4 regions of the Nonomuraea sp. NPDC050404 genome follow, and region 3 is predicted to be linked to each of the others. Evidence: riboswitches for the same ligand, from Rfam matches in the RefSeq annotation. Region 3 holds a riboswitch; each other region holds the start of a gene.

Region 1 (7,494 bases), on a different contig from region 3:
TCCGGCCGGCCGCCGGGTGCGTGGGTGCGGGTGGCCGTGGACGGGGCGCCTGCCGCGCGGCCCTGGGAGCTGGCCGACGCGCTGGTCGCGCCGCTGCGCCTGCGCGGCCGGCCCGTGCTGCGGGTGTCGGCGGGTGACTTCCTGCGGCCGGCCTCGTTGCGGCTGGAGTTCGGCAGGACCGACCCCGACGTCTTCTACGACGACTGGCTCGACGCCAAGGCGCTGCGCAGGGAGGTGCTGGAGCCGCTGGATCCCGGCGGGTCGGGGCGGGTGCTGCCGGCGCTGTGGGACAGCGGGACCGATCGGGCGTACCGGGTGCCGTACGAGGTGTTGCCGCCGGGCGGGGTGGTCCTGGTGGACGGGACGCTGCTGCTGGGGCGGGGGCTGGTTTTCGAGGTGGGCGTGCACCTGTGGTTGTCGCCTGGCGCGCTCGAACGGGGGACGCCGGACGGCGAGCGGTGGCGGCTGCCCGCCTACGCGCGCTACGAGCGGGAGGCGCGGCCCCAGGAGGCGGCCGACGTCGTGGTGCGGGCCGACCATCCGCGACGACCCGCCGTGCTGGTCCGCTGAGTTCTGGCGAGGGGGGCAGGCTCGGCGCAGACTGAAGCGATGATCCCAGCCGACTGGTACAACATCGTTCCCGACCTGCCCGTCCCGCCTCCTCCCCCGCTGCATCCGGGGACGCGGCAGCCCATCGGCCCCGACGACCTGGCCCCGCTCTTCCCGATGGAGCTGATCGGGCAGGAGGTCAGCGGCGACCGGTTCGTCCCGATCCCGCAGGAGGTGCTGGAGGTCTACCGCCTCTGGCGGCCGACGCCGCTGATCCGGGCGCGGCGGCTGGAGAAGGCGCTGGGCACGCCCGCCAGGATCTACTACAAGTACGAGGGCGGCTCCCCCGCCGGGTCGCACAAGCCGAACACGGCGGTCCCTCAGGCGTACTACAACGCGCGCGAGGGCGTGCGGCTGCTGACCACCGAGACCGGCGCGGGGCAGTGGGGCTCGGCCCTGGCGTTCGCCTGTGCCCAGTTCGGCCTGGAGTGCCGGGTCTGGATGGTACGCGCCTCCTACGACCAGAAGCCGTACCGCCGCTCTCTCATGCGGGTGTACGGCGCCACCGTGCACGCCAGCCCCTCCCCCGTGACGGGCGCGGGCAGCAAGGTGCTGGCCGACGACCCCGGCTCCCCCGGCAGCCTGGGCATCGCGATCAGCGAGGCCGTGGAGGTGGCCGGCGCGACGCACGACGCCCGCTACGCGCTCGGCTCCGTGCTCAACCATGTCCTCATGCACCAGACGGTGATCGGCGAGGAGGCGCTCGCCCAGCTCCCCGAGCCGCCGGACCTGGTCATCGGCTGTACGGGCGGCGGCTCCAACTTCGCCGGGCTCGCCTTCCCGTTCCTGCGCGAGAAGCTGGCGGGGCGCGCGGAAACGGTGTTCAGGGCGGTCGAGCCGGCGGCCTGCCCGTCGTTCACGCGCGGCGCCTATGCCTACGACTTCGGCGACACGGCCGGATTCACGCCGCTGCTGAAGATGCACACGCTGGGGCACTCGTTCGTGCCCGACCCGATCCACGCGGGCGGCCTGCGCTATCACGGCATGTCACCGCTGCTGTCCCACATGTACGAACTGGGCCTGTTCGAGGCCGTCACCCGCTCGCAGACCGAGTGTTTCGAGGCCGGTGTCCGCTTCGCCAGGACCGAGGGCATCGTGCCCGCGCCCGAGCCCACGCACGCGCTGGCCGAGACGATCGCCGAGGCGCTGCGCTGCAAGGAGAGCGGCGAGGAGAAGGTCATCCTGACCGCGCTGTGCGGCCATGGCCACTTCGACCTGGGCGCCTATGACCGTTATCTGGCCGGCGACCTGGAGGACTACACGCTGCCGCAGGAGCGCATCGACCAGGCCCTCGACGAACTACCCCGGTGAACCGGTGAAAGGTGGCCGCCCCCGCGGCCACCCGACCGTCATCGCGCCGTGGGACGCTTGCCGTGGTTCGCCTTCTTCTTCTTGCGGGCCCTGCCCTTGCGCGCGCGCCTGGCCATCAGCTCGCCTCCGGTGATCGGTCAGCGGGTCATCTCGGTACGTCCTTCGCCCCACAACGTCTCCCGCCCACACCGACCAGCGCAAGCGATCCCGCCGAACTAACATTCCCCAACAATTTCGTGTCATAATTTGGTGGAATCTGTTGGAAGGAGCGGGCGTGCTCGCACAGCAGCGCCAGCAGGCGATTCTCGAACGCGTGCGCAGCAACGGCGGCGTCCGGGTGGCCGACCTCGTACGCGAGCTCGGCGTCTCCGACATGACCATCCGCCGCGACCTTGAGGTGCTGGCCGAGCGCGGGCTGCTGGAGAAGGTGCACGGAGGCGCGACGGCGCTCGGCCCGGGCTCCACCGAGGAGCCGGGCTTCACCGCCAAGTCCGCCCGCCAGCAGCAGGAGAAGGACGCCATCGCGCGGCGCGCGGCCACCCTCGTACGCCCGGGCACGGCCGTGGCGCTGTCGGCGGGGACCACCACGTGGGCGCTGGCCCACCACCTGATCGGCGTGCCCGAGCTGACCGTGATCACCAACTCGATCCCGGTCGCCGAGATCTTCCACCGCAACCCGCGCGCCGACCGCACCGTCGTGCTGACCGGGGGCGTACGCACGCCGTCCGACGCCCTGGTCGGGCCGGTGGCCGTGGCCGCGATCCGCCGCCTGCACGTGGACACGCTCTTCCTCGGCGTGCACGGGATGAGCGTGCGGGCCGGGTTCACCACGCCCAACCTGCTGGAGTCCGAGACCGACAGGGAGCTGGTCGCGGCGGCACACCGGCTGGTGATCCCCGCCGACCACACGAAATGGAACACCGTCGGCATCAGCACCATCGCCGAGCTGAGCGAGGCCGACGTGGTCATCAGCGACGCGGGGCTGCCGCAGGACGCACGCACGGAGCTGGCCGAACGGGCCGGAGAACTGATCATCGTGGAGGGCACCCCTTGAAGCGCACCATCACCCACCTGGCCGACGGCCGGGAGCTGATCTACTTCGACCTGCGTGACGACGCGGACAGGAGCGCGATCGACCGGCGTACGCTCGGCCCCCGGCCGGTGGCCTCGGAGCTGCGCTACGACCCGCTGACCGAGGAGTGGATCGCGATGGCCGGGCACCGGCAGACGCGTACGTTCCTGCCGACGGGCGGCACGGCCGAGTGCCCGCTGTGCCCGTCGTCGGACGAACGCTCGACGGAGATCCCGGCCTACGACTACGACGTGGCGGTGTTCGAGAACCGCTTCCCCTCCTTCTCCGGAAATTTCGGGAGCTACGGCGAGCCGGGCGGGCTCAGTGAGGTGCGTCCGGGCGCGGGGCGGTGTGAGGTGGTGTGCTTCACCTCCGATCACTCCTCCTCCTTCTCCAGGCTCTCCGACGCTCAGGTGAGGCTCGTCATGGAGGCGTGGGCCGACCGTACGGCCGAGTTGTCCGCGATCGAGGGCGTGGAGCAGGTGTTCTGCTTCGAGAACCGGGGCGAGGAGATCGGCATCACGATCGCCCACCCGCACGGCCAGATCTACGCCTACCCGTACGTGACGCCCAGGACCAAGCTGCAACTCGGCGCGGCGGGGCGCTACACCAAGGGCAACCTGTTCGCCGACGTGCTGGCCGCAGAGCGGGAGGCGGGGACGCGGGTGGTGGCCGCCAACGAGTTGTGGACGGCCTTCGTGCCGGCCGCCGCGCGCTGGCCGTTCGAGGTGCACGTGTATCCGCACCGGCAGGTGCCCGACCTGGCCGCGCTCACGGAGGCTGAGCGGGCTGCGTTCGCGCCGCTCTACACCTCGGTGCTGCGGGCATTCGACGGGTTGTTCGGGCTCGTCATGCCCTACATCTCGGCCTGGCACCAGGCGCCGGTGCGTGAGGGCAGGGAGCTGGCCTATCTGCACCTGGAGCTGTTCAGCATCAGGCGGGCGCCGAACAAGCTCAAGTTCCTGGCCGGATCGGAGTCGGCGATGGGCGCCTTCGTCAACGACGTGCTGCCGGAGGAGGCCGCACGCATGCTTCGATCACAGATAGATCACTAATAGATTTCTTGTTAAGGTCGCATGACTCGTGATCTACCACTAATATCCCCATATGCACCGGCAGTAACCGCCGTTGCATGCCTAATCCCGGGCGCGTTGCCCGGGAGCCGGGGACCCAAACCGCACCTGGGGTGAATCCGCTTCGGCGGCAGGCGACTCCCATGCCCAACCCGTCAGCTAACCCGGCCGGCAGAGGGAGAGGAACACCTACGTGGCGGCTTCGCCCCGTGCGACCCTTGCCATCGGACTCATCGCCGCCTGCGCCATCGCCGTCCTCCCGGCGACCCCCGCGCAGGCCGCGCCCAAACCATCGGAAGAGCAGCTCCGCGCCCAGCTCAAACAGCTCAACAGCAAGGTCGACAAGCAGATCGAGAAGTACAACCTCAAGCGGGTCGATCTGGCCAAGGCGCAGGAGGCCGCCAAGACGGCCAAGGCCAGGCTGGCCGCCGCCGAGCAGACGCTGGTCACGGCCGAGCAGCGGGTCGCCGAGATCGCCCGCCTGCGCTACCAGAACGGCAACCCCGGGCTGCCCGGCATCATGATCCCCACCGACGCCGACACCGCGGCCATGCTCGAACAGCTCACGGCGGAGCAGCAGGCGATCGTGCAGGTCGTGGCGCGCGCGCGGGACGAGAAGAAGAAGGCCAGCGAGGAGGCCGCCAAGCTGGCGGCCAAGATCAAGGCGGACACGTCCGAGGTCTCCGAGCAGCGCGACGAGGCGGAGGACGTCATCAAGGACATCAGGAAGAAGCTTGAAGACCTGGTGCCTTACGGTACGGGCCGCAACTCCGACGGATCCTGGGCGCCCGAGCTGCCGTCAGGCTCGGACAACATCACCTCGCGTACGCGGCTGATGAAGGCGCAGGTGGAGAAGAACTTCCAGCTGCCGTCCAGCGTGGGCTGCTTCCGCGCGGGCGCCAGCGGCGAGCATCCGCTCGGCCGGGCCTGCGACTTCATGATGAGCACCGGCGGCTCGATGCCCGGCGCGGAGAACATGGCGCTCGGCGACCGGATCGCCGACTGGGCCATCAAGAACAAGGACAAGCTGGGCGTCAAGTACGTGATCTGGAAGCAGCGCATCAACCAGGGATCCGGCTGGCGCGGGATGACCGACCGCGGCAGCATCACCGAGAACCACTTCGATCACGTACACATCTCGATGAACTAGCGCGGCCGCGCACCGCTCGGGCAGGACACGGCAGCAGCCGGTCCGGCGCCTCCACGGACGTCCTCAGCCGGTCAGCCTGAGCGGGTTGACCAGGTCTGCGTAGATGAGCAGGCCCGCCATGACCATCATCACGATCGCGATGGCGTAGGTCAGGGGCAGCACCTTGGCGATGTCCACGTACGAGGGCTCGGGCCGGCGCATGACCTTGGCGTAGGCCCGCTTGATGCCCTCCCACAGGCCCCCGGCGACGTGCCCGCCGTCCAGCGGCAGCAGCGGGATGAGGTTGAACATGCCGATCGCCAGGTTGAAGCCGGCCAGCAACTGGATGAAGATCGCGGCCTTGTTCTCGGTGGACAGGTCGGAGGCCATGATCTCGCCGCCCATCCGGCCCGCGCCGACCACGCCCACCGGGCCCTCGGGGTCGCGCTCCTCGCCGGAGAAGGCCGCGTGCCAGACGCCGACCATCTTCTCGGGCAGGTTGAGCAGCGAGCCCGCCACCCTGACGGTCAGCTCGCCCATGTAGCCGACGACCTGGCCCAGGTTCTGCTGCTGCATGACCTCGGTGGGCAGCACGCCCAGGAAGCCGACGTTCTTGTCGATCTGCTCGGGGTTGTCGGGGTTGGGCCGGTCCTGGGCGATGAGCGTGACGTTGAGCGTCATCGGCTTGTCGTCGCGCAGGATGCCGAGTCGCACCGGGCCCGCGCCGTGCGAGCGGATCAGGGTGGTGGCGTCGTCCCAGTCGCCGATCTTCTTGCCGTCGAAGGTGACCAGGTGGTCGCCGGGCTTCAGGCCCGCCTGGGCGGCGGGCGTGGGCTTGTCGGCGGCGGTGCACTGCGTGCGCTGCTCGGTGATCGGGATCACGCACGTGTTGGTCGCGGGCGAGACGATCGGGGCATAGGTGGGCAGGCCGATGCCGACCAGCAGGATGCTGAAGAAGATGAAGGCGAGCACGAAGTTCATGGCCGGGCCGCCGGACATGATGATGACCTTCTGCCACCACTTCTTGCGGTAGAAGACCCGGTCCTCGTCGCCCGGCCGCACCTCTTCGAGCGCGGCGTCCCTGGCGGACTCGATCAGGCCCTGGAACGGGCCCGTCGCGGTGCTCCTGGCCTTGGTGGGGTCGTCGCCGGGCCGCGGCGGCAGCATGCCGATCATGCGGATGTAGCCGCCGAACGGGATCCACTTGATGCCGTACTCGGTCTCGCCCCTGCGCCGCGACCAGGCGGTCGAACCGAAGCCCACCATGTACTGGGTCACCCTGACGCCGAAGATCTTGGCGGGCACCAGGTGGCCGAGCTCGTGCAGGGCGATGGAGAACAGCAACCCGAGGATGAAAAGGATGATCCCCACGACGTAGAGCCAGTTCATCTAGGCGCGCTCCCGGATACGGCAAGGACAGGCGAAAGGTCCGACAGCCCCAGAGTAGTCCAAGTCGCCGCACCGCAAGGCTTACCGCATTTCCTGAGCATTGACAGTACGCAGTCAGCCGATCACTCTAAGAGACGACGGAGGGGGACGTCTTGATTCGCATTCTCATTGCCGAGCACCTGCCGCTGGTGCGCCGTGGCCTGCTGGCCACCCTTGGAGCCGAGCCCGACCTGCGGGTGGTCGCCGAGGCCGGACGCGCGGAGGAGGTGGTGCGCACGGCTCTGGCGGCCGAGGCCGACGTGGCCGTCGTCGATCTCGACCTGCCGGGTCCGCCGGTGGCCGGGCCGCTGGCCCGGCAGGCGCCCCGGTGCGGGGTGCTGATCCTGTCGGCCGCGCCGAATCCGGCGCAGGTGCGCGAGGCGCTGGCCGGTCCGGCGCTGGGGTTTATGAGCCTGTGCGTGCCGCCCGAGCAGCTGGCCGACGGGGTGCGCCAGGTCGCGGCGGGCCGGCGGGCCATCGAGGCGGAGCTGGCCCTGGCCGCGTTGCAGTGCGCGTCCAATCCGCTGACCAGGCGGGAGCTGGATGTGCTGCGGATCGCGGCGGGCGGGGCCCGTTCGACGGAGATCGCCGACGAGTTGTTCCTGTCGGTCGGCACCGTGCGCAACCACCTGTCGCGCATCATGTGCAAGACGGGCGCGCGCAACAGGCTGGACGCCGTACGGATCGCCAGCGACAGCGGCTGGTTGTGAGGGGTGCGGGGCGGTAGTGGTGGTTACGGGACCCGGTGGAGCCGCGCCGCTCCGCCGGATCCCGGGTACCTAGAGAATGTCAGCCGGGCCGATCCCACGGCCAGTGAGCGACATCACGAACGCGGCGTGTGAAACCTCACGGTCACGGGCGCCAGATGAGCA
Region 2 (7,494 bases), on a different contig from region 3:
GTGGGTGAGCATCACCACCCGCCGCGCGCCCGCCCTGCGCAGGCGCGGGGCGAGCAGGCCCAGCGGCGCCGCCGCGCCGAACAGCACGGTCTCGGCGCGGTGCTCGGCCACCAGCCCGGCCGCCGTGCGCGCGACGGCCGGGGTGGGCAGCATGAGCCGCGTCGGATGCCGCACGACCCGGAACGGCTGACGCCGGTCGAACTCCGCGCAGCGCGGCCAGGCGGGGGCGTAGACCACCACGCCCGGCGTGCGCAGCGCGAGCCCGTGCACGAACGACTGGATGCCCCCCGGCCTGGGCGGGAAGTCGTTCGTGACGACCAGCACGTTGGTCACGGTTCGGGGACGCCGTTCAGCTTGGCCCATGAGCGGGCCATGGCGATGCGCTCGGGGCCGGAGGGATGGGAGGCATAGAGCACATATTCCACCGCATCCGGCGACAAGTCGGAAATATTAGTTATGGCCAGGCGTTTTTGCATGGCGATGAACATGGCCGGGTCCTGGGTGAGGTTGAGCGCGTGCACGTCGGCCCTGGCCTCAATGTGGCGGCTGATCGTGTTCTGGGCGGGGCCCATGAGCAGGGAGCCGAAGGTCATGAGGCCCATGACCACGCCCACCGCGCGCGGGTCGCCGATCGAGGTGAGGCCGGTGCGGCGGCGTACCGAGTTGAAGACCAGGAACAACGCGATCGCGCCGAAACCCGCGCCCAGGCCGCCGATGAGCGTGCCATACAGCACGTCGTCGTACTTGGCGTGGCCCAGCTCGTGCGCCACGACCAGCTCGACCTCCCGCTGCGGGGCCCGCAGCAGTGTGTCGTAGACGACGATGCGGCGCGTGGCGCCGAAGCCGGACACGTACGCGTTCAGCGCCGTCGTCCTGCGCGAGGCGTCGGCCACCAGCACGTCCTCGACCGGCACGCCGTCACGCCGCGCCATGTCCAGCAGGTTCGTACGCAGCTCGCCCTGCTCCATGGAGGTGAAGTCGTTGAACAGCGGCTCGAACACCACCGGATACACGAACGACGTCACCACCGTCAGCACGAACGCGCCCACCGCGGCCGGGATCCACCAGCGCCTGAACCTGCGGGCCAGCGCGACCAGGGCCAGCAGCATGACGCAGATCAGGAACACCTCCACGCCCAGGTTCTTCAGCCGGTCCCCGGCCCAGCCTCCCCAGTCCTGGATGGACAGGCCGTAGTCGCGCAGGATCGTCTCGAACCACATCCCGAGCGGCCACCTGATCAGCTCCACGGCCGCGGACACCACCGCGACGCCCAGAATCACCCGCAGCCACCAGGGCCCTTTCAGGCGGCCCAGGACCCTCGGGGCGATCGGGGTGGCGACCAGGAGGCCGGCGAAGATGATCGTGAGCGCGAGCGAGAGGTAGCTCGGCAGGGTGGTGGCCGCGTCGAACGCCTGCGCCTTGGCGATCTGGGCGGCGGTGAAGTCGCGTGCCGGGTCGGGCGGGGCGGCGGTCAGCGCCCGCCAGGGCGTGGTGAAGGCGGCCACGGCCACGATCACGAGGCCGAGCAGCACCAGCGCGATGGCCGCGGGCCGCATCGACCCGCCGGCGGGCGCCTCTGGATCGTTCCCTGTCACGGACATCCTCCCACGATGCCCCTGCCCGCCCCGCCCCGCACCACCCGCCGACTCACCCGGTCCGGCGCCCTCCGACCCCGCCGACTCACCCGGTCCGGCGCCCTCCGACCCCGCCGACTCACCCGGTCCGGCGCCCTCCGACCCCGCCGACTCACCCGGTGCGGCGCCCTCCGACCCCGCCGCCTTCCTGAAGAGCCCGCGCCCGCGCGGCGGAACGGCGTCCGCTGCGACCCGTCCACCGACTCCCACAGCGGTCTCACCGACGCCGGTGCCCGCTCCCCCGGCGATCACACCGCCGGAGCCCGCCCTCTCCTCAACGGTCGCACCACTGCCAGCGCCCGCTCCCCCGACGGCGGTCCCGCCCGCGTGGCCCGCTCCCTCGGTGGTACTGCCGCCCGCGTGGCCCGCGCCCACGGCGGCCATCGCACCGCCCTCCGCGCCGCCCTCGGCTAGCCCGTCCTCGTGGAGCCCGTCCTCGCGTAGCCCGTCTTCCCGTGGGCTGTCGTCCTCCCGTAGGCCGTCCTCGCTTGGCTCGTCGTCTCGTGTGCCGGCTTTGCGCGCCGCGTCGCCGGTGTCTCTGCGGTCGTCGGTGTCGCTCATGTGCCTCCCCTTCATACGAGCTGGTCTCGTACGTACGCGCGCCACCGCGCCGTCAGTGTGGCGACGGAGAGCCCCAGCGAGGCGAGCGCCCGATCGACGCCGGCCGCCTGGGCCTCACGGTAGAGCCACACCAGGGTCCCCTCACTGAACCGGTCAGCCAGGAAGCGACACGCCAGCCAGGCGGCCTGGTACGCCCGCGCCAGCCGGTCCGGGTCACGCCCATCCGCCGCGAAAGCCTCAGGTCCGGGCAAAGCACTCGGCAGCCGCCCGGCCCGCACCTCGGCGGCCAGTTCGGCGGCGGCCGTCTTCACGGGCAGCCCGGAGTCGCGGTAGCCCACGTAGTCGGCGAACCCCTCATACAGCCAGACCGGGAGGCGATCGGTACCGGCGGCGACATGGGTGAGCTCGTGGGTCAGGACCACGTCCCGGCCGGTGGGGTTGAGCGCGGCGAAGTACTCGGGCACGACGATCACCCGGCCTTCGTCGGCCACGGCCGCCAGCCCGTCCACCCCGGCCACTCCCGCCAGCCTGGCGGCCTCGCGCTTGGACTCCGGCACGACGACGAGCGGTCGTAGCGGGCGGCCGAGCACGCCCGAGACCCTCCGCCCCGCGCCGTCGGCCCGGCGAGCCAGTTCATCGAGCAGGCCGGGCGGGGCGGTGTCATGCCCGACGACGGTGGAGCGCCTGCCCCGGCTGACGACCGCGCGACCTGGCCACAGGTCACGCGCTTGCGGGGGAAGAATCGGCGAGCCGGAGAGCGCCCCGCCGCCGGCGGGGACGAACAGCAGCAGAGCCCCCACCACCGCTCGCCGCCTCACCCGACACCTCATCCATCCATTACGCGTTGCCGTGGTTTCCCACCCGCCGCACTTCGGCTGATGGCCCTCCAGGAAACGGCCGCTGAACCCTTCACCGGTGACCCGCCGTCACGCGAGCCCAAGTTACCCGGCCACCACGAGCTCAGTATCCGCCCGCCGGCCCCCAGGGCCGGGCTGCCGAGACCGCCGGAGTCGGGACGGCCAAGGGCTGCCAGGGCGGGGCGAGGGGCGAGCGGGCGTGGGGAGTTGGCGGGTTTGGTGGGGACATGCGAGAGCCCCGTCCGGATCCGGGAAATCCTCCGAGAATCCGGACGGGGCTTCTTCACATGCCGGGACGAACCGCTCCGACGAAGGACGACTTACGCCATCCGCCCAGCTTGTCGATGCGTACCCGTTCGCCTGTCCGAGGCGAGTGGATCATCTTGCCCTTGCCGACGTACATACCTACGTGACCAAGCCCGCTGAAGAACATCAGGTCACCAGGCTTGAGGTTCCGCCAGGCGATCTTGTTCCGGACTCGGGCGAACTGGCTGCTCGCCACACGCGGGAGTTTGACCCCGGCCTTCTTCCAGGCGAACTGGACGAGGCCGGAGCAGTCAAACGAACCAGGTCCCGTGCCTCCGTACCGATACGGGTCACCGATCTGGTTCTTGGCCGCGGCGACGGCCCTGAGGGCCTTCGCTTGCTGCCGAGCGACCTTGGCTGCCCGTCGATGGGCGGCCGTGACCTTCTTCGACGTCTTGACGGTGGTTTGCGCCGCGGTCGTCGAACCGGCCGAATCGCTCGTGGTCGCCGCCTGAGCCGTTGGGGCATGGAGGATGAGACCTCCGGCCGTCACGGACATCGTGAGTGCAACGCCACTCAGGGCAAGGCGGGACAGGCGGGGGTTCTGCAGGGGATTAGACAGGATTTCTCCTTGTGTCTTCCACGAACGCCTACCGGGTTAGCTGACGGATTCGGGCCTGGAAGTCGCCCTACGGCGCGATTGGCGCGCCGATTCACCCCTGATCCCTGGGGAAACGTGGGATCGCTGGGTCCCCGGTTCCGTGCCTCCTGGCTGCACGGATTCGGCAGGTCGCCGTCCCGATCGAAGGTCTTGCCGTGGGGATCGTCGGGTGCGACCGGCGGATTTTTATCTGTCTCACATCGGGAGGGACCGATGCCGGTTCGCGGCGACATGGCTTGTTCACCGCGACGACGCCAGAAGCTACGCCGAAAGGTCAAGGATCGGCAAAGGGTGCGTCAGGCTGTAAAGATCAGTCAGGGGGATGAGTCGGTATCGAAACCCCTGCTGGAACACCAGGTTCTGTTACCGAAATGTGACCCTGCTCACACTTGCCGGAGCAGCCGCTTGTCAGGTCCCATCCGTCCCTTAAGTCACATTTGTCACTGGATAAACGTGAGCATCCCCACTGGGAGCGCTCCCGGCCGACCACGCATCACCCGTCGCATTGAGTGCGATATTTCGGCATATCTACGCCACACGCCGTTCCCGGCAATACCTGCACCAACGACGGATCACATCGAGCCAGGCCCCATATCTACGATGCCGGATCGTAGACGAACGCGATCTGACGGCCTCGGCTACGCACCGTTCCGCACCCAACCATCACGAAACATCCGGCACCGCTGAAACTCTCGAAGAGAGGAGCGTGAGATCAGCCCAGCAGGACCAAATCCCACGCACGACCACGACCGAAACCGGCCGGGAATGAGTGCCGGGAGTGAGAGAGAAGGGGTTACGGGCGGATCGCGCCGACCACGTTCCGGCCGTAGTTGGAGAGCTTGGTGACCTTCACGACGTCACCGGTCTGCGGCGCGTGGACGACTTCCCCGTTACCCGCATAAATGCCGACGTGCCCGAGCCCTTCGCTGAAGATCAGGTCCCCGGCCTGCAGTGAGTCCATGTCCACCTTGCGGCTGGCCCCCCAGGCCCACTGCTGCCACGTCGTACGCGGCAACGACAGGCCCGCCGCCCGCCAGGCCGCCTGCGTGAGCCCCGAGCAGTCGTACCCGCCCGGCCCTGTGCCGCCGAAGACGTAAGGCTTGCCCATCTGCGCATACGCGAACCGCAGCGCGGCGGCGGCGTTCCCCGAGGCGGGACCCGTGTACTTGACGCCCGTGCTGTTGGGGTTGCCGGGGTTGTAGGCGCCCAGCCTCCTGAGCAGCTTCTCCTGCTGGGCGATGAGCTTGCGGATCTCCGAGCGCTCCTTCTCCACGGAGTCGCGTTCCTTGTCGGCCCCCTGCAGGGCCTTCTGCGCCTTGTCGCGATCGGCCTTCAGCCCGCGGTTGGCCTCGTTGAAGGCCGCCAGCTTCTCGGCCCGCTCCCGTGACAGCTGCCCGGCCACCGCCCACCCCGTCAGCATGGCGCCGGGGTTGTCGGAGCCCATGAGGCCGGGGAAGGAGGTGACGTCGCCGCCGAGCTTGTAGCTGTCGACGGCCATCCCGACCACCTGCTCGCGCAGTTCGGCGACCGTGGCCAGCTTGCGCTTGTAGGTGTCGTTCAGCTTGGTGTAGGTGCCCTTGGACTTCTTGTAGTTCTCGGTCGCCGTGTTGTAGCGGTCGACGACCTTGTCGGCCTTGTCGTTGAGCTTCTTGAGCTTGGCCTTTGCCTGCGCCAAGGTGGGCCGGGGATCAGCCAGGGCCGCTCCTACCGGGGTCAGCACCAGTCCGATCGTCAGACCTGCGGCCACCGGCACCCGACCAAACCTCACTGTGTCGCCTCCAAGGGGGATGTACCTGGGGCGAAATAGTACAGAAGTGCAGGGTGAGGTAGCGCCCTAAACCCACTTTTTCATAATTTATGCGCGGCCCAGCCGGCGCAGCAGCATGCCAGACGGAACGGGTCTGGCACCCATTCGCCTGACCGACTCGGCCACCTCGCGGTCGGAGGACACCACGGCCATGGCCCGGCCGGGCGGCTCGGCGTGCACGAGCTGGCGGATGAGGTCGTCGGCGATCTCCCCCGGCGCGCTGAACAACACCCGCACCCCACGCGGCGCAACCACCTGCACGGGCGCGTTCAGCTCCGCGCCGTCGAAGACCACGGTCACCTCGACCCTGGTCTGCGCCACCAGGCCGCCGAGCGCAGTCATGAGGCGGTTGCGCTGGTCGGCGAGGGTGAGGGTGCCGTAGCCGGTCTTGGTGACGTTGTAGCCGTCGATGATCAGATGCACCTGTGGCAGCGCCAGGAGCTGGTCGAGCAGCTGCGGGTCGTCGTCGGCCAGGGCCCGCGCGGGCATCCCGCGCACGCCGGGGCGCTCGCCGGTGCTCGCCGCGACCGAGTCGGCGGGCCGGCTGATCGTGGTGGGCAGGGCCAGCTCGCGGCGCAGCCCGGCCGAGGCGTCCTGCAGCGCGTCGAGCAGCACCCGGATGCGGGCGTCCTCGATGCTCCTGCCCTCGCGGGCGGCCCGGCGCGAGGCTTCGAGCTGCTTCTCCACATCGGCCAGCCGCTCGCGCAGCCGCCGCAGCTCGGACTCGCCCGCGCTGCCCGCGGCCACCGCGGCCGACCTGGCCTCCTCCGCGCCCCGTTCCGACTCCTCGGCCTTGCGCGTCGCGGCCTTGGCCCGTTCCCGGGCGTCGTGCAGCTTGCGGCGCAGCTCGGAGTTCTCCCCGCGGGCGATCTTGATCTGCTCGCGCAGCCGGTCGGACTCCTCCTTGGCGGAGCTCTTCTGCGCGGCGAGCTGCTCGCGCAGCCGGGCCACGACCTCCTCGCGCTCGGAGCCCTCGGCCGCCACCGCCGACTGCTCCAGATCGATGCGGGCGACCTCGATCATCTCCGCCCAGCCGGGCGGCCGGGTGAGGTAGGCCGCCGCGGCCACCATCACCGGGTCGGCCGCCGGGGGCACGTTGCCCTCCGCCAGCGAGGCGACCAGCTCGGGCCAGCCCGCGGCCACGGACTCCGCCACCAGCTCGCGGAACTTCTTGTCGTTCTCCAGTTGCGCCGCGATGGGCGCGCCGCCCAGCCTGGCCCGTTTGCGCGGGTCGAACTTGGCGATGCCGCGCAGGGGTGCCGGTATGGCGACAGCGGGCATCGACCCGAGGACCTGGGAGGCCAGGTCCACCACGTTGAGCCGCACCTGCTCGGGAAGCGGGCGAGACAGGCCTTCACCCGCTGAACTCATCCCACTTGTCCCTTCGTGACATGCCCTTTCAGACAAGGGTACGGCTGTTGCGTACCTGACCGTAACGGCCACCCGTATATGGACAAGCGCTTGCTAGGGGGTATACGACTGTCGAGGGGCATATGTCCACCCGGGAGGCCCACTGTGACGGAACAGCTGCGTACTTCCACCCGTGACCTGGACGAATTACGGAAAAGAGCCACCGTCTGGCTCCGTGGCCGCCTCGGTGCGGACGCCACGGTGTCCGAGATGTCCAGACCGTCGGAAAACGGGCTGTCGAGCGAGACCCTGTTCTTCACCGCCACCTGGAACGGAGACAGTACGCGCTGCGTAGCCAGGCTCGCACCTGCGGTGGAA
Region 3 (7,494 bases):
ACCCTGACCTGATCCGCCTCCCCTGGGAGGTCCCCCTGCAAGACTGGCCGCAGCACCATCTGGTCGATCTGCCGCGCGGCATCTCGCGGCACGTGGTGCGTTTCGCCCGGCTGTCGGGCAAGGTGTACGCGATCAAGGAGATCAGCGAGCGCTACGCCAAGCGGGAGTACCAGCTCCTGTGGGACCTGGCCAGGCTCGACGCCCCCTCCGTGGAACCCGTCGCCTACGTCACCGGCCGCGAGAACGACCTCGACGCCGCCCTGATCACCCGCCACCTGCAGTTCTCGCTCCCCTACCGCGCGGTCATGTCCGGCACCCTGCGCCCCGACACGCTCACCCGGCTGCTGGACGCGCTGGCCGTGCTGCTCGTCCGGCTGCACCTCAACGGCTTCTACTGGGGCGACTGCTCGTTGTCCAACACCCTGTTCAGGCGGGACGCGGGAGCGTTCGCGGCCTACCTGGTGGACGCCGAGACCGGCGACATGCACCCGATGATCAGCGAGGGGCAGCGGCTGACCGACATCGAGACCGCGCACGTCAACATCTTCGGCGAGATGCTCGACCTGGAGGCCGGCGGGCTGCTGCACCCGTCGATCGACCCCATGGAGACCGCCGAGGACATCGTCTCCCGCTACCACCGCCTGTGGAACGAGATCAACGAGAGCGAGATCATCGAGGAGGTGGACTGGCACCGCGTGGAGCAGCGCATCAGGCGGCTGAACCTGCTGGGCTTCGACGTGGCCGAGATGATGGTGCGGCGCAAGGTCGGCACGGGCCGGCTGATCGTGCGGCCCAAGGTCGTGGACGCCGGTCACCACCAGCGCCGGCTGCTGCGGCTGACCGGGCTCGACGTCGAGGAGAACCAGGCGCGCCGGCTGCTCAACGACCTCGACGGGTTCCGGGTGGCCAAGGGGCTGCGGCACGAGGACGAGGCCATAGTGGCGCACCGGTGGCTGGCGGAGGTGTTCCAGCCGACCGTCGAGGCCATCCCCGCCGGGATGCGCGGCAAGCTGGAGCCCGCGCAGCTCTTCCACGAGATCCTGGACCACCGCTGGTTCCTGTCGGAGCAGGACGGCTCCGATGTGGGGCTGGGCACGGCGGTGAAGTCGTACGTGGACAAGGTGCTGGTGCACAAGCCGGACGAATTGGCGCTGCTGCCCGACGAACCGCCCGCTGAATAGGCTTTTTGTCGCGAGAAGTTCTCATAAATCGTACAGATTTGCGCAACGGGGTTGGTTTTATTCTCCGTAGCCGTATAAAAGCCCAACACCGGCGACCGGCCGCCATCTGAACGTGCCCGCCTCCCCCTACGCTGTCACGCGTTCCACCACGGCGAGGAGGGGTCACGTGCTCGGAATCGACACCTGCCTGGCAGAGGTCATGTCCATACCAGGGGCATTGGACGCCATGCTGGTGGACCACACCAGCGGCATGGCGGTGGCCTTCAGCAGCGCATCGGGCGCGGAGGCCGACAGGTCGGCCGCCGCGCTCACCGAGGCCCTGCGCGCCACCACCGACGGCCTGGCCCGCACGTGTCCCGGTGAGGTCGTGCGCATCGACGACATGCTGGTCACCACCGACAAGGGCCACCATCTGCTGCGCATGCTGGAAACCGTCTTCGAGGGGCCGCTGGTCATCTACGTACGCCTTGACCTGGAACGATCCAATCTCGCCCTGGCCAGGCACCGCCTGCGCACCATCACCGGCCTGCTGACGACGACGTGAGGCCATGAGCAAGCTGGACACCCTCCTGGCCGGGCTCGCCCGCGAGCGGTCCACGGGCGCGCTCCAGGTCGGCAGGAGCGGCACGATCTTCCTCGCGGACGGGCGCGTGACGTACATGGAGTGCGCCATGGCTCCCAGCGTCGAGCGCCTGCTCGCCGCCAGGGGGCTGATGACCGAGACGGCGCTGCGCCGGCTGCAGGCCGACGGCGACTGTGCGCGGCTGCTCGCGGAAGGGCCGCTCACCCACGGCGAGCTGCAGTACGCGGTGCTCGGGGGCGTCCTGGACGCGGCCTTCTTCCTGCTGCCCAACAGCGGGTCGCGGCCCAAGTTCCGGCCGGGCGAGCGGCACTGGCTGGGCGGGCAGTGGTTCTTCGACGTGCCGGGGCTGGTGCGGGAGTGCGCGCGGCGGCGGGCGCAACTCGCCCAGATCTGGCCCTCCGCCGACGTGGACTCCCTTCCGGTACGGCCGCTGCCCCGGCTGCCGGGCCACGGGGTGACGCTGAGCCGGATCCAGTGGGAGGTCATCGTCAGGGCCGACCACAAGGTGACGCCGCTGGAGCTGGCCAAGCAGATCGGGCGGCCCGCGTACCCGATCCTGCTGGCGGTCAGGAAACTGGCCGCCTCCGGGCTGCTGGCCCCGCCCGATCCCCCGGATCTGCCCAGGCGGCGCGCCTCCGCCGAGCGGCCGCCGCACGATCCCGGGGCGGCGGCCCAGCCGCTGGGCCCGCCCGTGAGCGGGGATCCGACCGATCTGGCGCTGCTGATGCGGCTGAAGAAGGCGCTGGAGGAGTTGTCGTGAGGTTCCCCTCACTCAGGAGGAGGCCACCGGTGGAGCTACGACAAGAGGTCCTGGAGGAGATGACGCTCCTGCGGGAGCGCACGCCGGACGTACGGGGCAGCGTCGCCTGCACCGTGGACGGCCTGCCCGTCGCCTGCGACCTGGAGGACAGGACGGGCGACCAGGCGGCGGCGCTGTCCGCGGCGCTGCTCGCGATGAGCAGGCGCATGCTGATCGTCACAGGACAGGGCAATTTCGAGGAGACGCTCATCTCCGGCACCGCCGGCTTCGTGGCCTTCTACGCCGCCGGCCCCACCATCGTCCTCACGGTCCTGGCCGGACCCGGCGCGAACGTCGGGCTGCTGCGGCTGGAGGGCAGGAAGACGGCTGCCGGAGTGGCCGCCGTCGCAGCACGAAAGCACTGAAACCACCGCAAGGGAGGAAGAAGCATGGCCGGCATGGACGTCTCGCTCAAGGAGATGATGTCGATCGACGGGTCCGTGGGGGCGGCGATCGTCGATCACGGCAGCGGCATGGCGCTGGGCTCGCTCGGCGGCTCCAAGGACCTGGACCTGCAGGTCGCCGCGGCGGGAAACACGGAGGTGGTCAAGGCCAAACTCCGCACGATGGACTCGCTGGGCCTCAAGGACAGCATCGAGGACATCCTGATCACGTTGAGCGGGCAGTACCACATCATTCGCCCGATCACGGGACGCGGGGGGAAGGGGCTGTTCCTCTACCTGGCGCTCGATCGCGGGCGGGCCAATCTGGCGATGGCGCGGCACCAGCTCCGCGGCATCGAGGAGAAGCTGGAGGTCTGACCTTCCGTCGCGGTGGCCCGCCCTTGACGGGGCGGGCCATCCCGACGTTGCGGTTTACGCCGTAGTCAGTTTGGTGATCTCGGCGGCGAAGTCGGGCCAGAGCGCGCGGGGCAGGTCGTGTCCCATCCCCGGGTAGGTCACCAGCCGCGCCCCCGGCACGGCCGCCGCCGTCGCCTGGCCGCCCACGAGCGGGACCAGCGGGTCCGCCTCGCCGTGCAGTACCAGCGTGGGGATCCGGACCTGCGCCAGCGCCTCCCTGCGGTCTCCCGAGGCCATGATGGCGGCCATCTGCCTGGCCGTGCCCGCCGGGTCGAAGCACCGGTCGTAGGCCCGCCCGGCCCGCTCGGCGAGCTTGCCGGGGTCCAGGTCGTAGGCGGGCGAGCCGATGACCGACCAGTTGCGTACCGACTGCTCGACCACCGCTTCGCGGCCCTCGGGCGGGCGGCGCATCAGCACGGCGGCGGCGGCCTCCGTGGGCGGCGCCACGGAGGGGCCGGGCGTGGACATGATCGAGGTCAGCGTCAGCACCCGTTCCGGGCGGCGGATGGCCAGCGTCTGGGCGATCATGCCGCCCATCGAGGCGCCCACCACGTGGGCGGCGGGCCAGCCGAGCGCGTCCATGAGGCCCGCCGTGTCGTCCGCCAGGTCGTCCAGCAGGTACGGCGCGGGCGTGCCCGACTTGGGCAGGCCCAGGTCGTGGAGGTGCGTGGACAGGCCCGCGTCGCGGTTGTCGAACCGTACGACGTGGTGGCCCTGCTCCGCGAGAAGCTCGCAGAGCTCTTCGTCCCATTGGATGAGCTGGGCGCCGAGTCCCATGATGAGGAGCAGGGGGCGTCCCGAGGGGGAGCCGAAGCTCTCGTACGCGATGTCGATGCCGTTCGCGGCTGCGCGGGTGGTCACGACGACCAGAATGACATTCTGGTCGATAGTACGTAAAGCGCTTCTCTGAGCCGGTCCGCGCGCCCGGGGTTCAGCGCTTGAAGAGGGTGCGCAGGCGCTCGCCGCCGAGCACCACGCCGCCGCCCGCGACGGCCAGGGCGCCGGCCATCAGCGCGCCGCCCACGACGCCGGACGCCTCGGACTTGTCCTGGCCGTCCTGGGTCTTCTTCTGCGCGGCCGGGGCGCCGACGATGCCGCCGCCCTGCGGGGCGGGCTCCTCCTCCGCCTCGGGCGGGGTGGCCGGGTTGTCGTCGCGCTCGGCCCAGGCGCGGGTCGAGAAGGGGACCGGGTAGTTCTTCTTGCCGGGGCCGTCGCCCCACTTGGTGATGACGTACTCGACGTCGATGTGGCCCAGGCCGCCCGCGTCGTCCACGCCCAGCGTGCTGGAGTTGAACGTGCCGCCGGTCAGCTCGGCGAACGTCTTGGCGTCGAGATCGAGCATGATGCCGCGGTTGGAGGGCGTTCCCGGCCCGCGGTCGCCCACGAAGAACGGCGCCTTCTTGCCCTTGTAGACCACGTAACCCTCGGTCAGCAGCGGCCAGCTCGGGCTGGCGGCCATCCCCTTCTGCATCGGCTTGCCACTGGCGGGCAGGCCCGTGTCACCGGCGCGGCCGGAGGAGTCGTCCCAGAAGTAGGAGGCCGTGGTCGAGCCCTTGAGCATGACCTTCTGGTCGGTGTCAGTGTCGGCGTGGGCCGCCGTGCCGGCGATGGTCAGGGCGCCGACGGTGGTGGCGGTGAGCATGGCGAGGGAACGCAAACCAAAACGGGCAGACATGAAGCAGCAAAAACCCTTCACGAGGGGACAGGGAGGTTGCACTCGGGGGAAAAGGGCGCAGCGGGCGGGGCACCCGGCGTTACGCGGAGCGCAAGATACGAGCCTTAGGGAAGGGGGCCGCTCAGCAGGCGGCCGTCACTACGCGGCCTGGGGGTACGACGCGCTGGTGCATAGGGGGAAACAGTCCTCTCCATCACGCCTACCGGGTTAGCTGACGGGTTCGGGCGTGGAGATGCCCTACCGGCGCGCGGCCGGATTCACCCCAACATGACGTGGGTCCCCGGTTCCCGATCGCTCGGGATTCGGCGCCAGCCGGTCGTCCGTCTTGGGTAAGGACTGGGTCACCGGCTGGTAATGGCGATTACTGTAGCCACGGAAACGGACATACGCAAACGATTCATCATGAATCGGGCGAAGATCTACCTACGTAGGTAAAGAGAAAGGGGGTACGGCATGCCGTACCCCCGTCAAATCCCAGCCTCAGCCGCCGCTCTTGCGCCTGAATGATCTTTTACTCGCAGCCGGACCGTGCGCCCCGTGGATCTTCGATGGGTCGACGCCCCTGCCACCCGCGCCTGATCCGGCGGCCTGGCTACGCTTGCGCTCCAGTGCCTCGCGGAACTTGCGCTTCATCTCGTCCTCGGGAGTTTCATCGACTTCCGGCTCCGGTGTTTCCGCCATGAGGACCTCCATGGTGTTGGGGACAGTCACAGCTTCGCACGGCACTGCTTATGACGCGAAACCGGCCTCAAGACTGCATTGAGGTACGCGGAACGCTTCCGGCCGCTTGTCCGGCGCCACGGGTGCAGGCCAGCAGCCGGAAAACGGGATCCGGACTGCCGGAACGCCCCTGCCCATGCCCCACGAACGTGCCCTCCCCACTCACCCCGCAGCCCCGGGCGCGCGGGCGCGGGTAAAGGGGAACCGCTCTGTTCGTGGTGTTGTGTTGGAGCGGCTCAGGAAATAGCTCCCTTGATGAGACTCCTCGGGCGTGACCTGGCAATGGATCTTGGGGCCGCGAGCACGCGGATCTACGTCAAGCGCAGGGGCATCGTGCTGGACGAACCCTCGGCCGTGATGTGCGACGGCCGTACAGGGAAGATCATCGGGTTCGGGTCGGAGGCCGCCGCCCTCGGCGGGGGCACGCGTACGTGCTGGCCGGTCCGCGGCGGGCTGCCGGCCGACGCCGAGCTGGCCCGGCGCATGATCCGGCACTTCCTGCGCAAGGTGCACTGGCATCCGTACTCCAGGCCGCGACTGGTCCTGGCGCTGCCCGGCGAATCCACCCCGATCGACCGCGCGGCGCTGCACGACGTGGCGTACGAGGCGGAGGCCAGGACCGTGCGGCTGGTCCCGCACGCGCTGGCGGCCGCGCTCGGGGCGGGGCTGACGCTCACGGACTTCGCCGGGAACATGGTGATCGACATCGGCCGCGACGCCGCACGGATCGCCGTGTTGTCCGGGGAGTCGGTGGTGGCGGCCGGCTCCGTGCCCTACGGCGGCCGGGCCGTGAGCAGGGCCATCGCCCGCCACGTCGAGCAGGAGCACGGGCTGCTGCTGAACGACGCGGAGGCCGAGTCGGCCAAACGCCGCGCGAGCGGTGGCGACCGGGAGATCGTGGTGCGGGCCCACGACCCCGACACCGGCCGGGTGCGGGAGCTGCTGCTGCCCGTACAGCGGATCTTCGAGGCCACCGGGCCTCCGGTCGAGTCGATCGCGCGGGCGGCGGTGGAGACCGTGGAGCTCTGCCCTCCGGAACTGACCGCCGACCTCGGGGAACGGGGCGCGGTGCTGGTCGGTGGCGGGGCACTGCTGCCCGGCCTCGGGCGGCGGCTGCGCGAGACGTTGTGCATGCCGGTACGCCGGGCGGAGCGGCCGCTGGAGTGTGTGGCGCTCGGGCTCGGCCGATGCGTGGACGAACTGGGCCTGCTCGGCAGGTTCCGGACAGGAGGCAGGCTATGACCGTTCGCGGCATCGACCACATCGGCGTGACCGTGCCGAATCTCGACGTGGCCACGGAGTTCTTCGCCCGCGCGTTCGGCGCCGAGGTGCTCTACGACACCCTCCCCCGCGCGCGTGGGCCCAAGGGGGGCTGGGCGACCGAGCGGCGGCTCGGGGTGCCGCAGGGCACGGCCGAGGTGGCGGTGCGCATGTTGCGCCTGCCGAACGGGCCCGGGATCGAGCTGTTCGAGTTCAGCGGGCCGCGGCAGGCCGGGGCGGTGCTGCCGTGCGATCTGGGGTGGCAGCACGTCGCCCTGTACGTGGACGACCTGGAGGAGGCGCTGCGCCTGGTGGCGGAGGCGGGCGGCATGCGGCTGTCGGAGCCGGTGCCGCTGCCGGGGCCGGAGGCGGGTGAGGGCAACCGGTTCGTGTACTGCCGTACGCCCTGGGGTGGGACCGTGGAGTTGCTGACCTATCCGGATCCGCAGGCGTACGAGAAGGAGACCGACCTGCGA
Region 4 (7,494 bases), 280 kb from region 3:
GATGGATGAGTTTTCGGTCAGGGGGGTAGACCGGATCTCGTCTCAGATGGTGGGCTCTCGTGAATACGTTCACAAGCTGCGGATACACTCTGTGGGACCGCCGAGGGGGATCCGTGGACGTGTCCCCCCGAAGCCCGCCGTGCCCTAAGGATCCACACCAGTGAACAAGCCCGTCGTTCTGGTCGCAGAGAAGCTGTCCGAGGCTGGCCTCGCCGTACTCGGTGCTGATTTCGAGGTCCGCCACACCGACGGCGCCGACCGTTCCCAGTTCCTGCCCGCCCTCGCGGACGTGGACGCGCTGATCATCCGCTCGGCCACGCAGGTGGACGCCGAGGCCATCGCCGCCGCGCCCAAGCTGCGGGTGGTCGCCCGCGCCGGCGTCGGTCTGGACAACGTCGACGTCGAGGCGGCCACCAAGGCCGGCGTCATGGTCGTCAACGCCCCGACCTCCAACATCACCAGCGCCGCCGAGCAGACCGTCACCCTCATCCTGGCCAGCGCGCGCAACACGGCCCAGGCCCACGCCGCGCTGAAGAACGGGGAGTGGAAGCGCTCCAAGTACACCGGCGTCGAGCTCGACGAGAAGATCGTCGGCGTCGTCGGCTTCGGCAAGATCGGTCAGCTCGTCGCGCAGCGCCTGCTGCCCTTCGGCGTCGAGATCGTCGCCTACGACCCCTACCTGCCGCCGGCCCGCGCCGCGCAGCTCGGCGTCAGGCTGGTCAGCCTCGAAGAGCTGATCAAGATCTCCGACTTCATCACCGTTCACCCGCCGAAGTCCAAGGAGACCGTCGGCATGATCGGTGACAAGGAGCTGCACCAGGTCAAGCCGAACGTGCGCATCATCAACGTGGCGCGCGGCGGCATCGTGGACGAGAGCGCGCTCTACTCGGCGATCAAGGAGGGCCGGGTCGCGGGAGCCGGCCTGGACGTCTTCTCCAAGGAGCCGTGCACCGACAGCCCGCTGTTCGAGCTGGACGAGGTCGTCGTCACCCCGCACCTGGGCGCCTCCACGCACGAGGCCCAGGAGAAGGCCGGCACGCAGGTCGCGCGCAGCGTGAAGCTGGCGCTGGCGGGCGAGTTCGTGCCGGACGCCGTCAACGTCCAGGGCGGCGTGGTGGCCGAGGACGTCAAGCCCGGCCTGCCGCTGGCCGAGAAGCTCGGTCGCGTCTTCACCGCGCTGGCCGGCGAGGTGGCCACCAAGCTCGACGTCGAGGTGCGCGGCGAGATCGCCGGCCAGGACGTGCGGGTGATCGAGCTGGCCGCGCTCAAGGGCGTCTTCGCCGACGTGGTCGAGGAGCAGGTCACCTACGTCAACGCGCCGCTGCTGGCCAAGGACCGCGGCATCATCGTGGAGCTGGTCACCAGCGCCGAGAGCCCCGACTGGCGCAACGTGGTGACCGTGCGCGGCGTGCTGGCCGACGGCCGTACCGTCTCGGTCTCGGGCACGTTGTCCGGCCCGCGCCAGATCACCAAGATCGTCGAGGTCAACGGCTACGAGATGGAGATCGAGCCGACGGCCCACCTGTGCTTCTACACCTACGCCGACCGCCCCGGCATCGTCGGCGTGGTGGGCAGGCTGCTGGGCGAGCACAACATCAACATCGCCTCGATGCAGGTGGCGCGTGACACCAAGGGCGGCAAGGCGCTCATCGCGCTGACCGTCGACTCCGCCATCCCCGCCGAGATCGTCGAGCAGATCGGCGCCGAGATCGGCGCCGACAGCGGCCGCTCGGTGGACCTGGAGGACTGAGGTCTCATCAGAAAGGGCCGCCACCCGCTCCGGGTGGCGGCCCTTTCGCGTCTCAGCATGCGAGATAGTAGGACATCCAATGAGAATGCTCAGGTACTGTTACCGGTAATGCGCCAGGTCTTCGTACTTATTACCTGCCGCGGCGGGGCCTGTTAGGGCAGGTCGGCAACCCGTCGCGGAGAGCGGCGTGCGTGTCGGCCAGTAAGTCCCTTCGTCCGGTCCGCGACCCGGACCAACGAGATCAGGCCCGGTCGGATTCGCGACCGGAGTCCGGCTGTTTTCATCCGACGCGTCCGCGAAATGAGATGAGTCACATGTACGAGATGTATGCCTGGAACCGCGCCGAAGAGCACGAGGACGAGGCCGCCGAGGCCGTGCAGACCGCGCTGGACCGCCGCGACAACGGCGGCGCCCCGCAGAACCTGAGCCGGTAGAGCGCCCCCTCGGACCCCGCCATTCAGAACCTGCCCTCAGACTCCGCCGTTCAGAACCTGAGCCGGTAGAGCACCGCCGTCCGCCGCATCGCGGGCAGCAGCTTGACGATCGCGGCCACCATCCGGTGCGAGGCCGACAGGCGGTCGAACCCGTCGATGTCGAACGCGCTCACTGCCGCCAGGCAGTGCAGCCCCGGATGTACGGCCGGCAGCGCGGCGGGGCCGTCGATGCTCCAGTGCATCGTGGCCCCGGCCTTCTGCACGGGCTTGTTGAGCCGCTGGAGCCGCAGCCCGAGCGGGTTCAGGGCGTCGAAGGCGAACTCGCCGCCCGGGAAGCGGTCCACGATCGCCCGCACCAGCGCCGGTCCCTCGACCTCGTCGAGGTAGTAGAACAGGCCCTCGGCGACGACCAGCACGGGAGCGTCGCCGGGGACCTGCTCCAGCCAGCCCAGGTCGGTGACCGAGGTGCCGATCAGGTCGTAGCCGGGCCGCTCGGGGAACAGCCGCCGGCGCAACTCGATGACCTCCGGATAGTCCACGTCGTACCAGTGGACGGTGGGCGGCGGGTCCATGCGGTGCACGCGGGTGTCGAGCCCGCAGCCCAGATGCAGGACGGTCGCCTCGGGGTGGGCGTCCAGGAACTCCGCGGCCCACCGGTCGATGAAGCGCGCCCTGAGCGCCACGGCCCTGGCCGTGCCGGGATTGATCCCGGTCTTGCGGAAGTCGTGGTCGATCCGGTCCAGTGCCTGCGCGGCCAGCTGGTCGCCGAGTATCGGGTGGGGGGATCGCGCGTCGAGTGCCCTGCCGTACAGGGTGGCGAGGAGAGTCGCTTTCTCCTCGGTTAGATGCACCTTCTCTGGTGACATATCCGACACGCTACGCCCGCGTGCGGCCCCGGGCGCACCGGGGCCGCACTCAGGTTCCGCTACAGGACGGCGGTGGGCATGGACGGGGCCGGAGCCTCACGTTCCTTGAGGTAGGACGTCCAGCGGCGGACGCCCTGGGGATCGGGCCGGACCGCGCCCACGAAGGACTGCCGGCGCCAGTCGGACAACTTCTCCTCCTTCACCACGTCGCCGGAGCTCGGCGCGTGGACCATGTAACCGGGCTTGGAGATCATCCCCACGTGGCCGAGGCCGCTGAAGAAGACCAGGTCGCCGGGCTTGAGGTCCTTCCAGGCGATCTTCCTGTCGAAGGCCCCGTACTGCTGGCGGGCGGTGCGCGGCAGTTCGATGCCCGCCGCCTCGTACGCCCGCAGCATGAGCCCCGAGCAGTCGTAGCCCCGCTTGCTGGTGCCGCCCCAGACATACGGCGTGCCGCGTTTGTCCATGGCGAAGGCGAGGGCGACCTTCCATGAGGGCGTCGGCGCGCTCTCCTCACGTACGCGCTTGATGTCGGCGCCGGTCAGGGTGGTGGGGTCCTGGTCCTTGGCGGCGGTGGCGTGTGCCGCGGGACTGGCCAGGATGAGCCCGGCGGCGCCCGTTGCCAGGGCGATGGCCGCACGAGCCATGACGATGCGAGACAGAACACTGTCCTTCCATACGGCCGGCCGGGTTAGCTGACGGGCTCGGGCCTGGAAGACAGCCCTACGGCGACGTGTCGCCGATTCGCCCCTGGGGGGAAAGGTGGGTCCCCGGCTCCGCGCAACGGCTGCGCGGATTAGGCCCGACGGACACTAACGAAACGGTCAAAAGGTCGCAAACCGCCCAAAGCGGGATGTCCGGGAAATGAGATGAGTGTTCGTTAGGCGAGACGAGCCGGTAAGGTTGCCGTCATGGAGTCGCGTAACATCCGCCTGGCCGTCATCCCTGGGGATGGCATCGGCGCCGAGGTCGTCGCAGAAGGGCTCAAGGTCCTTGAGGCAGTGGGCACGAAGATCGAGCCCACGCACTACGACCTGGGCGCCGCACGCTACCACCGCACCGGCGAGACGCTGCCGGACGCGGTGCTCGAAGAGTTGCGCGGCTACGACGCCATCCTGCTCGGCGCCGTGGGCGACCCCAGCGTGCCGCCGGGCATCCTTGAGCGCGACCTGCTGCTGCGCCTGCGCTTCGAGTTCGACCACTACGTCAACCTGCGCCCGGTCAAGCTGCTGCCCGGCGTGGAGACGCCGCTGGCCGACACGCTGCCCGAGAACATCGACATGATCGTCGTCCGCGAGGGCACCGAGGGTCTCTACGCCGGCACGGGCGGCGTCATGCGGCGCGGCACGCCGCACGAGATCGCCACGCAGGAGTCGCTCAACACCGCCCACGGGGTCGAGCGCGTGGTGCGCTACGCCTTCGAGAAGGCCAAGTCCCGGCCGCGCAAGAAGCTGACCCTCGTCCACAAGACCAACGTCCTGGCCTACGCCGGCGACCTGTGGCAGCGCACGGTCAACCGGGTGGCCGCCGAATACCCCGAGGTCACCACCGACTACTGCCACATCGACGCGGCCTCGATGTTCTTCGTCAGCCAGCCCGAGCGCTTCGACGTGGTCGTCACCGACAACCTGTTCGGCGACATCATCACCGACCTCGGCGCGGCCATCGCGGGCGGCATCGGCCTGGCGGCCAGCGGCAACATCAACCCCGAGCGCACCGCGCCGAGCATGTTCGAGCCGGTGCACGGCAGCGCGCCCGACATCGCCGGCCAGGGCAAGGCCGACCCCACCGCGACCATCCTGTCCGTCGCCATGCTCCTGGACCACCTCGGCCTGCGCACCGAGGCGGCCAAGGTCGAGCAGGCGGTCGCCGACGACATCGTGGAGCGCCTGACCGGCTGGGCCAACCGCACCACGCACGAGATCGGTGACGACATCACCGGGCGAGTATCCGGCTAGGACCGCCTAGCCCCGGAAACGCGCCTGGCGGTCCTAGGAGGACTGCCGGGCGCGTTTTCGCGTTTCCAGCGTTCCGGGATGCGGCGAACCACCCCATCGGCCCCTTGCCATCCCATATAGCGAGACAATAGGAAGTACGGACTGCCCTGTCCGGGCACGGCTGCAGGCCGCCGCAGGTGCGCAGGCAACCGGTAGATTCCGGTAGATTTCGGTAGATCGCAGAGATAAGGACCGACGTCATGACCATCGCTCAGAAGCTCAGCTTCGACGTGCAGCTATCCGACCACGCTCGCACCGCGGCCGAGCGGGAGCAGGTACTGGCGAATCCCGGTTTCGGGCAGACCTTCACCGACCACATGATCTCGGTCGACTACACCGACGGCGTCGGCTGGCACGACGCCAGGCTCATGCCGTACGGGCCGCTCTCGCTCGACCCCGCCACCTCGGTCTTCCACTACGCGCAGGAGCTGTTCGAGGGCCTGAAGGCTTACCGGCAGGCCAACGGCTCGATCGTGACCTTCCGCCCGTACTCCAACGCCGCCCGCTTCAACCGCTCGGCCTCGCGCATGGCGATGCCGGAGCTGCCCGAGGCGACCTTCGTGGACTCGCTCGAACTCCTCGTCGAGACCGACAGGGAGTGGGTGCCCACCACCGAGGGGCACAGCCTCTACCTGCGCCCCTTCATGATCGCCACGCAGGCGGGGCTGGGCGTCAACTACCCGTCCAAGACCTACAAGTACATGGTCATCGCCTCGCCGGCGGCCTCGTACTTCACCGGTGGCCTCCAGCCCGTCTCCGTCTGGTTGTCCACCGAGTACACCCGCGCCGCCCCCGGCGGCACCGGCTTCGCCAAGTGCGGCGGCAACTACGCCGCGGCCTTCGTCGCCCAGCGGCAGGCCGTCGAGCACGGCTGCGACCAGGTGGTGTGGCTGGACGCGCACGAGCACCGCTACGTCGAGGAGATGGGCGGGATGAACCTGTTCTTCGTCTTCGGCGACAAGCTCGTCACCCCGGCGCTCACCGGCACGCTGCTGCCCGGCATCACCAGGGAGTCGATCCTGGAGCTGGCCGGCGACCTGGGCCTGGAGACGGAGGAGCGGCTCATCTCGGTGGACGAGTGGCAGTCCGCGTGCGAGTCGGGCGAGCTGACGGAGGTGTTCGCGTGCGGCACGGCCGCCGTCGTGACGCCGGTGGGCACGGTCAAGGGCGCCGACCGCTCCTGGACCGTGGCCGACGGCACGCCGGGCCCGGTGACGATGCGGGTGCGCGAGGAACTCGTCGGCATCCAGTACGGCACCCGTCCCGACACGCACAACTGGGTCCACAAGATCGTCTGATGCGACCGGCCCGCGGGGACCTCCGCGGGCCCGCGCGTTCAATGAAAGTGGCTGATGATGAAGCGGTTGATGGTGGTCGCGCTGGCGTGCGCGGCGATCGCCGTGCTCGGGGTGTTGTCGTTCGCCGGCTCCGGCGCGTCGTCCGAGGGGGTGAAGCTGGCCCGGCAGGACGACGGCTCGATGATCCTGGCCGACCTGGGCAGCGAGGCTCCCGTGCTCGACGTGTACGAGGACTTCGACTGCCCCATCTGCAAGGAGATGCACTCCAAGGTGGACGCCACCATCCAGCGGCTGGCCAGGGAGGGCAAGGTCAAGGTCGTCTACCACACCGTGACGATCTTCCAGCAGGAGCCCATGCGCTCCAACTCCATCCGCGCCGCCTCGGCCGCCCGCTGCGTGCCCGAGGAGAACTGGCTGGCCTTCAGGGACGCCCTGTACGCCATGCAGCCCGCCCCCCACGGCGAGGCATCCGGCTTCACGGTCGAGGAGCTGGCACAGGCCGCGCGGAAGGCGGGCGCGTCGGTGGACTCGTGCGTGACGTCGCAGTCGTACGCGAAGTCACACCTGGCCGAGACGGCGAAGATCCCGCTGGAGGGCACGCCCACGGTGGTGCTCGACGGGCGGATGCTGGGCAACGAGGCGCTCGACCCGGCGGCGCTGGAGCGCGTCATCACGGAGGGCAACGGAATCCGGGTGTGAGCCGCGCGGCGTCCCACAAGGTGAGACCGGTGTGCCAGATGGTGAATCCATGTGGCAGACTGGGCGGCACCATGTTCTACGGTCTGCTCATTATCGGCAGGCGCGCTGGCTGACGCAGGGACACCGCCAGCGCGCAGACCTCTCACGTCCGTGAGGGGTCTTTTTGTTTTCCCGAGGACGACACGCTTCTCCAGAGATGAGAAATCCATGGCCGACGACCGCTTCCACGTATACGACACGACGCTGCGTGACGGCGCGCAACAGGAGGGCCTGAACCTCACCGTCGCCGACAAGATCGCCGTCGCTCGCCACCTGGACGGTCTGGGAGTCGGCTTCATCGAAGGGGGCTGGCCCGGCGCCAACCCCAAGGACACAGAGTTCTTCAGGCGCGCTCGAACAGAGCTCGACCTGAAGCACGCGCAACTCGCCGCGTTCGGCGCGACCCGCCGGGCA

What was found. A riboswitch is a leader RNA that binds a small molecule or an ion and turns the genes downstream of it on or off. The one in region 3 is predicted to bind cyclic di-AMP.
Region 1: another riboswitch for cyclic di-AMP. It lies ahead of AB0I81_RS26890 (hypothetical protein); the one in region 3 lies ahead of AB0I81_RS18465 (hypothetical protein).
Region 2: another riboswitch for cyclic di-AMP. It lies ahead of AB0I81_RS21755 (C40 family peptidase); the one in region 3 lies ahead of AB0I81_RS18465 (hypothetical protein).
Region 4: another riboswitch for cyclic di-AMP. It lies ahead of AB0I81_RS19865 (C40 family peptidase); the one in region 3 lies ahead of AB0I81_RS18465 (hypothetical protein).

The regions. Positions count from the first base shown of each region.
Region 1 covers NZ_JBFAKB010000009.1:390,600-398,093, reverse strand. The annotation lists gene AB0I81_RS26910 (uridine kinase) at 1-570, shown strand, start outside; gene AB0I81_RS26905 (TrpB-like pyridoxal phosphate-dependent enzyme) at 610-1,920, shown strand; gene AB0I81_RS26900 (DeoR/GlpR family DNA-binding transcription regulator) at 2,195-2,974, shown strand; gene galT (galactose-1-phosphate uridylyltransferase) at 2,971-4,047, shown strand; cyclic di-AMP (ydaO/yuaA leader) riboswitch at 4,116-4,253, shown strand; gene AB0I81_RS26890 (hypothetical protein) at 4,259-5,215, shown strand; gene AB0I81_RS26885 (site-2 protease family protein) at 5,279-6,583, opposite strand; gene AB0I81_RS26880 (response regulator transcription factor) at 6,736-7,332, shown strand; gene AB0I81_RS26875 (PP2C family protein-serine/threonine phosphatase) at 7,475-7,494, opposite strand, start outside.
Region 2 covers NZ_JBFAKB010000007.1:340,286-347,779, reverse strand. The annotation lists gene AB0I81_RS21770 (glycosyltransferase family 4 protein) at 1-333, opposite strand, end outside; gene AB0I81_RS21765 (M48 family metalloprotease) at 330-2,195, opposite strand; gene AB0I81_RS21760 (hypothetical protein) at 2,207-3,013, opposite strand; gene AB0I81_RS21755 (C40 family peptidase) at 3,336-3,857, opposite strand; cyclic di-AMP (ydaO/yuaA leader) riboswitch at 3,931-4,096, opposite strand; gene AB0I81_RS21750 (C40 family peptidase) at 4,753-5,727, opposite strand; gene AB0I81_RS21745 (NYN domain-containing protein) at 5,815-7,137, opposite strand; gene AB0I81_RS21740 (phosphotransferase family protein) at 7,387-7,494, shown strand, end outside.
Region 3 covers NZ_JBFAKB010000006.1:265,589-273,082, forward strand. The annotation lists gene AB0I81_RS18435 (DUF4032 domain-containing protein) at 1-1,181, shown strand, start outside; gene AB0I81_RS18440 (roadblock/LC7 domain-containing protein) at 1,348-1,725, shown strand; gene AB0I81_RS18445 (hypothetical protein) at 1,730-2,524, shown strand; gene AB0I81_RS18450 (roadblock/LC7 domain-containing protein) at 2,554-2,928, shown strand; gene AB0I81_RS18455 (hypothetical protein) at 2,953-3,324, shown strand; gene AB0I81_RS18460 (alpha/beta fold hydrolase) at 3,379-4,224, opposite strand; partial or broken gene AB0I81_RS18465 (hypothetical protein) at 4,559-4,924, opposite strand; cyclic di-AMP (ydaO/yuaA leader) riboswitch at 5,220-5,356, opposite strand; gene AB0I81_RS18470 (DUF5302 domain-containing protein) at 5,519-5,719, opposite strand; gene AB0I81_RS18475 (rod shape-determining protein) at 6,014-7,000, shown strand; gene AB0I81_RS18480 (VOC family protein) at 6,997-7,494, shown strand, end outside.
Region 4 covers NZ_JBFAKB010000006.1:543,205-550,698, reverse strand. The annotation lists gene serA (phosphoglycerate dehydrogenase) at 161-1,750, shown strand; gene AB0I81_RS19870 (class I SAM-dependent methyltransferase) at 2,235-3,050, opposite strand; gene AB0I81_RS19865 (C40 family peptidase) at 3,110-3,694, opposite strand; cyclic di-AMP (ydaO/yuaA leader) riboswitch at 3,713-3,860, opposite strand; gene AB0I81_RS19860 (3-isopropylmalate dehydrogenase) at 3,959-5,005, shown strand; gene AB0I81_RS19855 (branched-chain amino acid aminotransferase) at 5,245-6,342, shown strand; gene AB0I81_RS19850 (thioredoxin domain-containing protein) at 6,397-7,041, shown strand; gene cimA (citramalate synthase) at 7,249-7,494, shown strand, end outside.